3 regions of the Cytobacillus dafuensis genome follow, and region 1 is predicted to be linked to each of the others. Evidence: a T-box and tRNA genes for the amino acid it is inferred to sense, from the RefSeq annotation. Region 1 holds a T-box; the other regions hold tRNA genes.
What was found. A T-box is a leader RNA that pairs with one kind of tRNA and senses whether it is charged. The one in region 1 lies ahead of ileS (isoleucine--tRNA ligase), so its partner is inferred to be a tRNA-Ile.
Positions count from the first base shown of each region.

Region 2: it encodes a tRNA-Ile, which carries the amino acid that the T-box ahead of ileS (isoleucine--tRNA ligase) is inferred to sense. The anticodon was not compared.
Region 3: it encodes a tRNA-Ile, which carries the amino acid that the T-box ahead of ileS (isoleucine--tRNA ligase) is inferred to sense. The anticodon was not compared.

Region 1 covers NZ_CP042593.1:304,402-308,723, forward strand. Annotated here, with positions in the region: gene ileS (isoleucine--tRNA ligase) at 1-1,485, opposite strand, end outside; T-box leader at 1,541-1,779, opposite strand; rRNA gene FSZ17_RS01585 (16S ribosomal RNA) at 2,457-4,007, shown strand; rRNA gene FSZ17_RS01590 (23S ribosomal RNA) at 4,223-4,322, shown strand, end outside.
Region 2 covers NZ_CP042593.1:3,849,486-3,853,807, forward strand. Annotated here, with positions in the region: gene glgB (1,4-alpha-glucan branching enzyme) at 1-1,043, opposite strand, end outside; gene FSZ17_RS18355 (hypothetical protein) at 1,260-1,457, shown strand; tRNA gene FSZ17_RS18360 (tRNA-Glu) at 1,565-1,636, opposite strand; tRNA gene FSZ17_RS18365 (tRNA-Ser) at 1,644-1,734, opposite strand; tRNA gene FSZ17_RS18370 (tRNA-Asn) at 1,739-1,813, opposite strand; tRNA gene FSZ17_RS18375 (tRNA-Ile) at 1,831-1,907, opposite strand; tRNA gene FSZ17_RS18380 (tRNA-Gly) at 1,914-1,987, opposite strand; tRNA gene FSZ17_RS18385 (tRNA-His) at 1,997-2,072, opposite strand; tRNA gene FSZ17_RS18390 (tRNA-Phe) at 2,107-2,182, opposite strand; tRNA gene FSZ17_RS18395 (tRNA-Asp) at 2,197-2,273, opposite strand; tRNA gene FSZ17_RS18400 (tRNA-Met) at 2,277-2,350, opposite strand; tRNA gene FSZ17_RS18405 (tRNA-Ser) at 2,513-2,605, opposite strand; tRNA gene FSZ17_RS18410 (tRNA-Ile) at 2,620-2,696, opposite strand; tRNA gene FSZ17_RS18415 (tRNA-Met) at 2,733-2,809, opposite strand; tRNA gene FSZ17_RS18420 (tRNA-Ala) at 2,834-2,909, opposite strand; tRNA gene FSZ17_RS18425 (tRNA-Pro) at 2,921-2,997, opposite strand; tRNA gene FSZ17_RS18430 (tRNA-Arg) at 3,013-3,089, opposite strand; tRNA gene FSZ17_RS18435 (tRNA-Leu) at 3,104-3,192, opposite strand; tRNA gene FSZ17_RS18440 (tRNA-Gly) at 3,198-3,272, opposite strand; tRNA gene FSZ17_RS18445 (tRNA-Leu) at 3,283-3,367, opposite strand; tRNA gene FSZ17_RS18450 (tRNA-Lys) at 3,378-3,453, opposite strand; tRNA gene FSZ17_RS18455 (tRNA-Thr) at 3,477-3,549, opposite strand; tRNA gene FSZ17_RS18460 (tRNA-Val) at 3,560-3,635, opposite strand; rRNA gene rrf (5S ribosomal RNA) at 3,642-3,758, opposite strand; rRNA gene FSZ17_RS18470 (23S ribosomal RNA) at 3,868-4,322, opposite strand, start outside.
Region 3 covers NZ_CP042593.1:419,776-424,097, forward strand. Annotated here, with positions in the region: rRNA gene FSZ17_RS02110 (23S ribosomal RNA) at 1-117, shown strand, start outside; rRNA gene rrf (5S ribosomal RNA) at 308-424, shown strand; tRNA gene FSZ17_RS02120 (tRNA-Glu) at 464-538, shown strand; tRNA gene FSZ17_RS02125 (tRNA-Val) at 543-618, shown strand; tRNA gene FSZ17_RS02130 (tRNA-Thr) at 629-701, shown strand; tRNA gene FSZ17_RS02135 (tRNA-Lys) at 866-941, shown strand; tRNA gene FSZ17_RS02140 (tRNA-Gly) at 950-1,024, shown strand; tRNA gene FSZ17_RS02145 (tRNA-Arg) at 1,092-1,168, shown strand; tRNA gene FSZ17_RS02150 (tRNA-Pro) at 1,177-1,253, shown strand; tRNA gene FSZ17_RS02155 (tRNA-Ala) at 1,272-1,347, shown strand; tRNA gene FSZ17_RS02160 (tRNA-Met) at 1,376-1,452, shown strand; tRNA gene FSZ17_RS02165 (tRNA-Ser) at 1,477-1,569, shown strand; tRNA gene FSZ17_RS02170 (tRNA-Met) at 1,730-1,803, shown strand; tRNA gene FSZ17_RS02175 (tRNA-Asp) at 1,807-1,883, shown strand; tRNA gene FSZ17_RS02180 (tRNA-Phe) at 1,930-2,005, shown strand; tRNA gene FSZ17_RS02185 (tRNA-Tyr) at 2,030-2,114, shown strand; tRNA gene FSZ17_RS02190 (tRNA-Trp) at 2,119-2,192, shown strand; tRNA gene FSZ17_RS02195 (tRNA-His) at 2,202-2,277, shown strand; tRNA gene FSZ17_RS02200 (tRNA-Gln) at 2,436-2,510, shown strand; tRNA gene FSZ17_RS02205 (tRNA-Cys) at 2,520-2,593, shown strand; tRNA gene FSZ17_RS02210 (tRNA-Gly) at 2,616-2,689, shown strand; tRNA gene FSZ17_RS02215 (tRNA-Ile) at 2,696-2,772, shown strand; tRNA gene FSZ17_RS02220 (tRNA-Asn) at 2,788-2,862, shown strand; gene FSZ17_RS02225 (YitT family protein) at 3,802-4,322, shown strand, end outside.

The DNA.
Region 1 (4,322 bases):
TTCGTCAATATATGGCTTATGCAGCTCGATATCGTTTAATACCGGCAATGTTGCTAGTTTTTGTAATTCCTCGATACTGCTAGGTGCTTCTTCGTGATTACAATCATGACAAACCCAAACATTTAAAGGTGTACCCCAGTATCGATTTCTGCTTATATTCCAATCAACAAGATTTTCAAGGAAGTGACCAAATCGTCCATCTTTAATATGCTCTGGATACCAAGTAACAGTTGCGTTGTTATCAAGCATTTCCTCCTTTAATGACGACATCCTGATAAACCAGCTATCTGTTGCGTAGTAAAGTAAAGGAGAGTCACATCTCCAACAATGTGGGTAGCTGTGCTCATATTTTTCTTTATGATAAAGCGTGCCTTGTTCAGAAAGCATTTTAATAATATCAACGTCGCAGTCCTTCACAAATCTACCTGAAAGCTCTACAACGTCAGCGGTGTATTGTCCTTGTTGGTCGACGACATTAATAAAGGATAAATCATTTTGCTGAACGGTTTTATAATCATCTTCACCGTAAGCTGGGGCAATGTGAACAATACCTGTTCCGCTGTCTTCTGTGACATAATCTGCTAAAACGACCTGGTGTCCTTTCTCAACAGTTACGTAATTAAATGGTGGGGCATAATGGACTCCTTCAAATTCAATGCCACTATGTTCACTTAACATGTTTACATGATCACCAAGGACTTTTTCTACTAATGATTTAGCAATGATGTAAACCACATTTTCTTTTTGTGCTCGCACATACGTTAAGGTTGGATTCATGGCTAGTGCAACATTTGCCGGCAGTGTCCAAGGTGTTGTTGTCCAGCCTAAGAAATATTCTTCGTCTGCATCAAGACGCTTGAATTTTACAGTAGCTGATAAATCTTTTACATCTTTATAGCCTTGGGCAACCTCGTGCGAACTTAAAGAAGTTTGACAGCTAGGGCAATATGGCGATACGCGATGCCCTTTATACAGGAGGCCATCTTTGTGAACTTTACTTAAAATGTTCCATACCGTTTCGATGTATTCATTGCTTAAAGTCAGATATGGACTGTCCATATCTACCCAATAACCTAATTCTTCTGTAAATGAACGCCACTTTTTCTCGTAGGTAAATACGCTTTCCTTACATTTATTGATAAAAGACTCTATGCCATACCGTTCAATTTCATGTTTTCCTGAAATACCAAGTTGTTTTTCAACTCCAAGCTCAACTGGAAGACCATGTGTATCCCAGCCAGCCTTTCTTTCTACTTGGAAGCCTTGCATTGTTTTATACCGAGCTACCACATCTTTAATCGTTCGCCCAAACGCATGACCTACATGGGGCAGACCATTTGCTGTTGGTGGTCCTTCATAAAAAACAAAAGGTGTCTTGCCTTCTCTTGATTGAACAGACTGTCTAAATGTGTTTTTTTCTGTCCAATAATGACGGATATGTTCTTCACGAAGAGTAACAGTTTCCTTACTTTCATTCACATTCATAGATATCGCTCCTATACAAAAATGTTTAAAAACACACAAAAAACCCCGTCCCAAGTAAAGGGACGGGGTTAACCGCGATACCACCCTAATTCTATTGATCCGATCAATAGCACTTAGCAACGTACAATCATACGTGTTCCTTGTAACGGTAGACGCCCGATTAGACTTACTATAAGATTCAGTCTAACTTCTCAGAGAGGATTTTCACGTAATACTCGAACACTGACTTGCACCAAAATGTCAGCTCTCTGTGGATCAAGACGAAACGCTACTTTTTCTCATCAACGAATTTGTATGCTTTTATTGGAATTTATTGTAACAGACATAAAAATAGCTGTCAAATAGTTCTGGAATTAAGATTTAAGGGATTAAAACAGCCCCTTTGAGGTGGTTCTTTTCTATTTTTTTATTAGGATATAATGATAATCTGAGCTTAGCATAAGCGGCATTTGTTAAGAACAAACAAATATGAAATATCATTTTGCATCCTGGAATGTCTTTAATAACGTGGCATTGACGAGTATAAGTTGGAAATCACCTTCGAATATATTCTAGATTGGTTTCCCATAAACCCTTGTACTTTCCACTACTGCATCGGTTACATTTTTAAGAGGATACCTAATTGATATATCTATATATTTATATAAAAATTAAAAAACGATAATTTTTTTAGTCAGGGTGTTGATTTTTATTAAAAATGATAGTAAGATAATAATCCTCAGCTGATAGATAAATAGTAAATGAAAAGTTTTTTATAAATTTATCTTTTAGTTGTTGACAATACCTAGTATACTTTGATAAGATGTAATCCTGTTGTTAACACAGCAGAAATTATTTTAAAAAAGTATTTGACACTTTGAGATTGAGATGGTATATTGATATTCCGCCTCAAAAAATAGTTCTTTGAAAACTAAACAAAGCAGAAACGTCAACGTTAATTCTATTAATATATTAAGAGCTAATCTTACTCTTTATTGGAGAGTTTGATCCTGGCTCAGGACGAACGCTGGCGGCGTGCCTAATACATGCAAGTCGAGCGGACTTGTGAGAGCTTGCTCTCGCAAGTTAGCGGCGGACGGGTGAGTAACACGTGGGCAACCTGCCTGTAAGACTGGGATAACTTCGGGAAACCGGAGCTAATACCGGATAATTCTTTTCTACACATGTAGGAAAGCTGAAAGATGGCTTCGGCTATCACTTACAGATGGGCCCGCGGCGCATTAGCTAGTTGGTGAGGTAACGGCTCACCAAGGCAACGATGCGTAGCCGACCTGAGAGGGTGATCGGCCACACTGGGACTGAGACACGGCCCAGACTCCTACGGGAGGCAGCAGTAGGGAATCTTCCGCAATGGACGAAAGTCTGACGGAGCAACGCCGCGTGAGTGATGAAGGTTTTCGGATCGTAAAACTCTGTTGTTAGGGAAGAACAAGTACCGTTCGAATAGGGCGGTACCTTGACGGTACCTAACCAGAAAGCCACGGCTAACTACGTGCCAGCAGCCGCGGTAATACGTAGGTGGCAAGCGTTGTCCGGAATTATTGGGCGTAAAGCGCGCGCAGGTGGTTCCTTAAGTCTGATGTGAAAGCCCACGGCTCAACCGTGGAGGGTCATTGGAAACTGGGGAACTTGAGTGCAGAAGAGGAAAGTGGAATTCCACGTGTAGCGGTGAAATGCGTAGAGATGTGGAGGAACACCAGTGGCGAAGGCGACTTTCTGGTCTGTAACTGACACTGAGGCGCGAAAGCGTGGGGAGCGAACAGGATTAGATACCCTGGTAGTCCACGCCGTAAACGATGAGTGCTAAGTGTTAGGGGGTTTCCGCCCCTTAGTGCTGCAGCTAACGCATTAAGCACTCCGCCTGGGGAGTACGGCCGCAAGGCTGAAACTCAAAGGAATTGACGGGGGCCCGCACAAGCGGTGGAGCATGTGGTTTAATTCGAAGCAACGCGAAGAACCTTACCAGGTCTTGACATCCTCTGCCAACCCTAGAGATAGGGCGTTCCCCTTCGGGGGACAGAGTGACAGGTGGTGCATGGTTGTCGTCAGCTCGTGTCGTGAGATGTTGGGTTAAGTCCCGCAACGAGCGCAACCCTTGATCTTAGTTGCCAGCATTCAGTTGGGCACTCTAAGGTGACTGCCGGTGACAAACCGGAGGAAGGTGGGGATGACGTCAAATCATCATGCCCCTTATGACCTGGGCTACACACGTGCTACAATGGATGGTACAAAGGGCTGCGAGACCGCGAGGTTAAGCGAATCCCATAAAACCATTCTCAGTTCGGATTGCAGGCTGCAACTCGCCTGCATGAAGCCGGAATCGCTAGTAATCGCGGATCAGCATGCCGCGGTGAATACGTTCCCGGGCCTTGTACACACCGCCCGTCACACCACGAGAGTTTGTAACACCCGAAGTCGGTGGGGTAACCGTAAGGAGCCAGCCGCCTAAGGTGGGACAGATGATTGGGGTGAAGTCGTAACAAGGTAGCCGTATCGGAAGGTGCGGCTGGATCACCTCCTTTCTAAGGATATATAGAAGTATTTCATACTTCTTAAATAAGACGTTTCTTGTTCGTTCAGTTTTGAGAGAATAATCTCTCAAAACTTTTGTTCTTTGAAAACTAGATAATGAAATGAAGAAGAATAACCGAGTAATCGCCATTTTAGTTTTCTCTCTTATTTATTCATTGAGTAAGAGTACAAACCATGAGGACAACGTTAATCGTTGACCGAAGTAGGTTAAGTTAGAAAGGGCGCACGGTGAATGCCTAGGCACTAGGAGCCGATGAAGGACGGGACTAACACCGATATGCTTCGGGGAGCTGTAAGTAAGCTTT
Region 2 (4,322 bases), 1.4 Mb from region 1:
AGGAAGGATGGGTCTCGATCGTAAACGACCTGATTTAATTTTTGCAAAAACTGAATACCAAATGGGCTCTCACTTTTTTCATAACGATTCGGCCAAAATAAAATATTTGCCACTGCATCTAACCGAAAACCATCGATATGATAATATTCCATCCAAAAAATTGCATTCGAAATTAGAAAGCTTTGCACTTCGTTTTTTGAAAGATCGAAATTTGCCGTACCCCAAATCATATTTTCCCGATCCCACTCGTTTTCATATTCATATAAATATGAACCATCAAACTGGTGTAATCCATTCGCATCCTTGCAAAAATGGCCAGGAACCCAATCGAGTATAACCCCAATGCCTTTTTGATGGCATTGATCAATAAAAAACATAAAATCATGCGGAGTTCCGTACCTGCTTGTAACAGAATAGTATCCAGTTCCTTGATAGCCCCACGATTCGTCGAGCGGATGCTCAATAAGGGGTAATAATTCAATATGTGTAAAGCCATGCTCCACGACGTAAGGAATTAATGTATGTGCCAACTCCTTATATGATAGAAATGATCCATCTGCCCGTTTCCTCCAAGAGCCTAAATGAACTTCATAAATCGCAACAGGTTCTGCAAGCAAATTTTTCTTCTCTCTTTTCTGCATCCAAATATGGTCATTCCATTTATAATCTTCAAGGGAATAGACAATAGATGCTGTACCTGGTCTAATTTCTGAATAATAACTAAAGGGATCTGATTTCAAAAAACGATTACCTTCTTTTGTAAAGATTTCATATTTATATAACGCTCCTTGTAAATTGTGATCTATATCGATCACCCAAATACCCTCATTATTAACTCTATGTAAGGGATAGCCCTCTCCATTCCAATCATTAAAATCACCGACTAATCTGATAATTTCTGCGTTTGGTGCCCACAAACAAAACCTTGTACTAACTTTATCCTCCTGCTTAATGACGTGAGAACCAAAGAGTCGAAAACCTTCATATAAAGTACCTTCATGGAATAAATGCATCTCATAATCGGTTGGAGATACAGTATTCATGTAAATCCTCTCCTTTAAACCACACTTCCATGATTATATTCGCTTGTTTACAGAAAAGACCTCGTAAAGATTTTCTAAAGATTTTGACAACAGTTTTGAAGATATGATAATAATCGAAAATATTCAAAATGAATCTCGCCGTTTCGACATAATTTATTGCATTTAATGACAAATTAGAATAAAGGAATAATAAATATATAAAGGAGGAATAGTAATTTGAGTAATAGGGAAGAAGATTTTTTAATTAAAGAGGCAACGAAAAACGAAATAAAAATTCCTGTATTTGGACCTCCAGATGGAAAAATAATGGCCACTGGTGAAATATTCCGAGGACCTTCTACGGGAATTACATCTGAATTTGATTTAGAAAATCCAGGCAGGAAGCTGCTTGAAAAAGATCAGAAGTTTGATTGAGGACCACAAAATTATTATAATTGCTCATTTAGATCAGCTACAATCGTGAAATATTAAAAATCTATAATAAAAGAGCTGCCAACAATATTGTTGACAGCTCTTTTATATGACCCGTACGGGATTCGAACCCGTGTTACCGCCGTGAAAGGGCGGTGTCTTAACCGCTTGACCAACGGGCCAATAATATGGCGGAGAAGGAGGGATTTGAACCCTCGCGCCGCTTACGCGACCTACACCCTTAGCAGGGGCGCCTCTTCAGCCTCTTGAGTACTTCCCCATAATGGCTCCGCAGGTAGGACTCGAACCTACGACCGATCGGTTAACAGCCGATAGCTCTACCACTGAGCTACTGCGGAATAATTATATATAAAAATGGTGGGCCTAAATGGACTCGAACCATCGACCTCACGCTTATCAGGCGTGCGCTCTAACCAGCTGAGCTATAGGCCCACATTATGGAGCGGGTGAAGGGAATCGAACCCTCATCATCAGCTTGGAAGGCTGAGGTTTTACCACTAAACTACACCCGCAAATCTATATGGGGCGACTGATGGGAATCGAACCCACGAATGTCGGAACCACAATCCGATGCGTTAACCACTTCGCCACAATCGCCATCATTAGCTGTATGAATTAACGGCAAAATAAATGGTGGCTCAGGACGGAATCGAACCGCCGACACAAGGATTTTCAGTCCTTTGCTCTACCGACTGAGCTACTGAGCCAAATAATATAATAATGGCGGTCCGGACGGGACTCGAACCCGCGACCTCCTGCGTGACAGGCAGGCATTCTAACCAACTGAACTACCGGACCATATTGCGGGGACAGGATTTGAACCTGCGACCTTCGGGTTATGAGCCCGACGAGCTACCGGACTGCTCCACCCCGCGACAATAATATTTATAAGATTTATCCTATGCTACTAAATAGTAGTAGGACTGTCCCGATCTCAGAAAGCTGATTCAAGCAGCAATTCGATCGGTACAACTCGCAGTTTATTCAGTGAAGTAACGCTTCGTTGCTCCACCCCGCGACAATAAAATATTTAACAATGGAGGAGGAAAGGGGATTCGAACCCCTGCGCGGTTTGACCCGCCTGTCGGTTTTCAAGACCGATCCCTTCAGCCGGACTTGGGTATTCCTCCGAATAAAAACAATATGGTGGACCTTGTAGGACTCGAACCTACGACCGGACGGTTATGAGCCGTCTGCTCTAACCAGCTGAGCTAAAGGTCCATAATTGCATCATATTTAAGCAATAGATATTACATTTGGTAGCGGCGGAGGGGATCGAACCCCCGACCTTACGGGTATGAACCGTACGCTCTAGCCAGCTGAGCTACACCGCCAAATGATTGTATATATTTATTTAATGGTGGAGCCTAGCGGGATCGAACCGCTGACCTCCTGCGTGCAAGGCAGGCGCTCTCCCAGCTGAGCTAAGGCCCCATTGTTTTAGATGGTCGGGAAGACAGGATTCGAACCTGCGACCCCTTGGTCCCAAACCAAGTGCTCTACCAAGCTGAGCTACTTCCCGTTTTTTATGATATTATGGCGCGCCCGAAAGGAGTCGAACCCATAACCTTCTGATCCGTAGTCAGACGCTCTATCCAATTGAGCTACGGGCGCATTATTAATATAAATGGTGCCGAGGACCGGAATCGAACCGGTACGGTAGTCACCTACCGCAGGATTTTAAGTCCTGTGCGTCTGCCAGTTCCGCCACCCCGGCACTTTTGGAGCGGAAGACGGGATTCGAACCCGCGACCCCCACCTTGGCAAGGTGGTGTTCTACCACTGAACTACTTCCGCATTATTTAAATGGTGCGGGTGAAGGGAGTCGAACCCCCACGCCTTGCGGCGCCAGATCCTAAGTCTGGTGCGTCTGCCAATTCCGCCACACCCGCATTATTTAAATGGTGAGCCATGAAGGACTCGAACCTTCGACCCTCTGATTAAAAGTCAGATGCTCTACCGACTGAGCTAATGGCTCATAATAAAATGATTGCTCAAGAGTGCCGGCCAGAGGACTTGAACCCCCAACCTACTGATTACAAGTCAGTTGCTCTACCAATTGAGCTAGGCCGGCATTACAAATATGGTGGAGGATGACGGGATCGAACCGCCGACCCCCTGCTTGTAAGGCAGGTGCTCTCCCAGCTGAGCTAATCCTCCGTTTACGCCTGGCGACGTCCTACTCTCACATGGGGACAGCCCCAAACTACCATCGGCGCTGAGAAGCTTAACTTCCGTGTTCGGGATGGGAACGGGTGTGACCTTCTCGCTATCGCCACCAGACTATTTTTTAAAGACAATATTTATTATATCGTCTTTTTAAATTTTTTCAAGAGAAATTTTTTATTCTCTCAAAACTAGATAATGTAGAAGAAGAATTCGAGTAATCAATTTGGTTAAGTCCTCGACCGATTAGTATTTGTCAGCTCCACGTGTCACCACGCTTCCACCTCAAACCTATCAACCTGATCATCTTTCAGGGGTCTTACTAGCTTGACGCTATGGGAAATCTCATCTCGAGGGGGGCTTCATGCTTAGATGCTTTCAGCACTTATCCCTTCCGCACATAGCTACCCAGCGATGCTCTTGGCAGAACAACTGGTACACCAGCGGTGCGTCCATCCCGGTCCTCTCGTACTAAGGACAGCTCCTCTCAAATTTCCTGCGCCCACGACGGATAGGGACCGAACTGTCTCACGACGTTCTGAACCCAGCTCGCGTACCGCTTTAATGGGCGAACAGCCCAACCCTTGGGACCGACTACAGCCCCAGGATGCGATGAGCCGACATCGAGGTGCCAAACCTCCCCGTCGATGTGGACTCTTGGGGGAGATAAGCCTGTTATCC
Region 3 (4,322 bases), 120 kb from region 1:
TTTCCCATAGCGTCAAGCTAGTAAGACCCCTGAAAGATGATCAGGTTGATAGGTTTGAGGTGGAAGCGTGGTGACACGTGGAGCTGACAAATACTAATCGGTCGAGGACTTAACCAAATAGAAAAGCGTAGGCGACTGCTTAGCTTCGAGAGGCGTTGGAGAGCCAGCTATGCAAATCCCGGTTTTGGATTTGTAGAGATGGATCGAAACGACCGAGAAGTTAGGAGCCGAAGCTGGACAATAAAATTTTAAATGATGATTGTCAGTTATCTAGTTTTGAAGGAATAATCCTTTTAACTAAAAATGGTCTGGTGGCGATAGCGAAAAGGTCACACCCGTTCCCATCCCGAACACGGAAGTTAAGCTTTTCAGCGCCAATGGTAGTTAGGGGCTGTCCCCTTGTGAGAGTAGGACGTCGCCAGGCCAAACCCTAATAAGGGTTATTTTTTTGCCAAAATTAGTTGGCCCGTTGGTCAAGCGGTTAAGACACCGCCCTTTCACGGCGGTAACACGGGTTCGAATCCCGTACGGGTCACCAATATGGAGGATTAGCTCAGCTGGGAGAGCACCTGCCTTACAAGCAGGGGGTCGGCGGTTCGATCCCGTCATCCTCCACCATAATTTATATGCCGGCCTAGCTCAATTGGTAGAGCAACTGACTTGTAATCAGTAGGTTGGGGGTTCAAGTCCTCTGGCCGGCACTCTAGAACGAGCCATTAGCTCAGTCGGTAGAGGATTACGGAAGCTTGCAGTACAGAGCGATACATCCTTGAATAGTAAGCTGTAGTAATCTGCGACAAATCACAAAGAGATTTGAAGCACAATTACGACTTAAAACGAAATTTAGGAAAATTCATTTTTTTTCGAGCCATTAGCTCAGTCGGTAGAGCATCTGACTTTTAATCAGAGGGTCGAAGGTTCGAGTCCTTCATGGCTCACCAGATAATTTGCGGAAGTAGTTCAGTGGTAGAACACCACCTTGCCAAGGTGGGGGTCGCGGGTTCGAATCCCGTCTTCCGCTCCAATTATTGCTGGTGTGCGGAACTAACAGACACAGGTCTTAAGATCATCGACACCACATATACAAGCGTGCGCCCGTAGCTCAATTGGATAGAGCGTCTGACTACGGATCAGAAGGTTATGGGTTCGACTCCTTTCGGGCGCGCCATTTACAAACGGGAAGTAGCTCAGCTTGGTAGAGCACTTGGTTTGGGACCAAGGGGTCGCAGGTTCGAATCCTGTCTTCCCGACCATGCTATCTACTTAATAATGGGGCCTTAGCTCAGCTGGGAGAGCGCCTGCCTTGCACGCAGGAGGTCAGCGGTTCGATCCCGCTAGGCTCCACCATATAACATAATTCTTTTTAGTTTGATTAGGCGGCGTAGCTCAGCTGGCTAGAGCGTACGGTTCATACCCGTAAGGTCGGGGGTTCGATCCCCTCTGCCGCTACCATGCTTTAATAGAATCTTATTATTCGGAGGAATACCCAAGTCCGGCTGAAGGGATCGGTCTTGAAAACCGACAGGCGGGTCAAACCGCGCAGGGGTTCGAATCCCCTTTCCTCCTCCATTTATTAAATATTATTGTCGCGGGGTGGAGCAACGAGCGTTACTTCACTGAATAAACTGCGAGTTGTACCGATCGAGTAGCTGCTTGAATCAGCTTTCTGAGATCGGGACAGTCCTAATACTCTCTAGGAGCATAGGAAAAATCTTATAAATATTATTGTCGCGGGGTGGAGCAGTCCGGTAGCTCGTCGGGCTCATAACCCGAAGGTCGCAGGTTCAAATCCTGTCCCCGCAATATGGTCCGGTAGTTCAGTTGGTTAGAATGCCTGCCTGTCACGCAGGAGGTCGCGGGTTCGAGTCCCGTCCGGACCGCCATTTTTTTCAGTAGTTAAAAACTACTGTTGATATATAGTTTATTTGTGGCTCAGTAGCTCAGTCGGTAGAGCAAAGGACTGAAAATCCTTGTGTCGGCGGTTCGATTCCGTCCTGAGCCACCATTTTTATACCTTTTTACTGAATATGGTGGGGTAGCGAAGTGGCTAAACGCGGCGGACTGTAAATCCGCTCCCTGTGGGTTCGGCGGTTCGAATCCGTCCCCCACCACCATTATAGGGGTATAGTTTAAAGGTAGAACAGAGGTCTCCAAAACCTCCAGTGTGGGTTCGATTCCTACTACCCCTGCCAATAATTATGGCGGTTGTGGCGAAGTGGTTAACGCATCGGATTGTGGTTCCGACATTCGTGGGTTCGATTCCCATCAGCCGCCCCATAATACTTTTTATTGACATAAGTACAAGTATTTAGATGATGTCGGAATATTTAACTACAGAAGTAGTTACACGGTAGCGCATTCATTTGCAATTAAATGTTCCTGCGGTGATTATTCATGAAGCAAACTCAAAGAGGATATTCATGATGAACCTTCAATGGGCTATAGCCAAGCGGTAAGGCAACGGACTTTGACTCCGTCATGCGTTGGTTCGAATCCAGCTAGCCCAGCCATTTTTTGTTGGCGGCATAGCCAAGTGGTAAGGCAGAGGTCTGCAAAACCTTTATCACCGGTTCAAATCCGGTTGCCGCCTCCATACAGATGAATATTATTTATTTGCGGGTGTAGTTTAGTGGTAAAACCTCAGCCTTCCAAGCTGATGATGAGGGTTCGATTCCCTTCACCCGCTCCATAATGTGGGCCTATAGCTCAGCTGGTTAGAGCGCACGCCTGATAAGCGTGAGGTCGATGGTTCGAGTCCATTTAGGCCCACCATTTCTATATAATTATTCCGCAGTAGCTCAGTGGTAGAGCTATCGGCTGTTAACCGATCGGTCGTAGGTTCGAGTCCTACCTGCGGAGCCATTTTTGTCCTTAATTTCTTCCTGCATATACATATATTAAAATCCCCCATCTATTCTTATTACTTTCTCTAACTTAAATCCTAAAAAAAAAGAATCGCCATGATGACAACTCCCATATTATTTCATATGAATTTTAATCATTTTTCTTTTGGACACAAATTTATATCATTTGTATGAGCTTTAATAGACTTAAATGTTAATAGAGATTCCTTTGTTATAGCCGAAGTTGGAAATCAATGGTAACGACAGCTATCTCATGAGACTATCTCAAGCTGAAAAAAGAGAAAAAGCGGTCTCATAAAGGGTTCATGAGACCACCACAAGCAGAAAAAAGAGAAAAAGCGGTCTCATAAAGAGTCCATGAGACCATCTCAAGCAGAAAAAAGAGAAAAAGCGGTCTCATAGTGAGTTCCTGAGACCATCTCAAGCAGAAAAAAGAGAAAAAGTGGTCTCATAGAGAGTTCATGAGACCATCTCAAGCAGAAAAAAGAGAAAAAGCGGTCTCATAAAGAGTTCCTGAGACCACTACAAGCTGAAAAAAGAGAATATAAAACCAGCTTTTCTAAATAACCGGCACCCAACCTTCTTCTGTGACAAAAATCCGGACTGCGACAACTTTTCTTATATATCCAAGATTTATAGAAAATATCAAAAGTCTATTGGGGGAATTTTCATGGAATGAAGCGACAAAAGGGAAGGATATTGTTGTATATAAGCGGACAATGCATTTGATATTGTAAAAGGCTCTGTGCTTGTATTGGCACTGACTGTCACTTGAATCCATGCGAAAAATACATTTGCACGATGAAGATATTTTTCACATAGTACCAAACTTTTATCCGTAATCCTTTCTTCAGTGGTGTTGAAACGAGAATAATATACGAGTATAATAGGATGATTCTGTATGTGCAGATAATTGGATATTAAAGGGTGGCGTGTAATGAAAAAAAGGATAGTAGATATTGTTTTTATAGCGTTAGGCTCATTGATTTTTGCACTAGGAGTTAATCTATTTATTATTCCAAACGAGCTCGGAGAAGGCGGAGTGACTGGGATCACCATTATTGCGTATTATCTATTTGAATGGTCTCCAGGTTTAGTGAACTTAGTACTTAATTCACTTCTGTTGATTGTTGGCTATAGATTTTTAAGTAAAACGACAACGATTTATACGATTATTGCTGTTGTACTTCATTCTCTATTCTTGCATTTAACGAAGGGCTGGAGCATTCCATCAGATGAAATAGTCGTGAATGCGATCTTCGGCGGCCTCTTCGTAGGTATAGGAATAGGCTTAATCATTCGTGTTGGCGGAACAACTGCCGGTACGACGATCTTAGCAAGAATCACACATAAATATCTCGGCTGGAGTATAAGCTATGGTTTGTTATTTTTTGATCTAATTGTCGCATTTTCTTCGTATTTTATTATCGGTGCTGAAAAGCTGATGCTTACGATTAT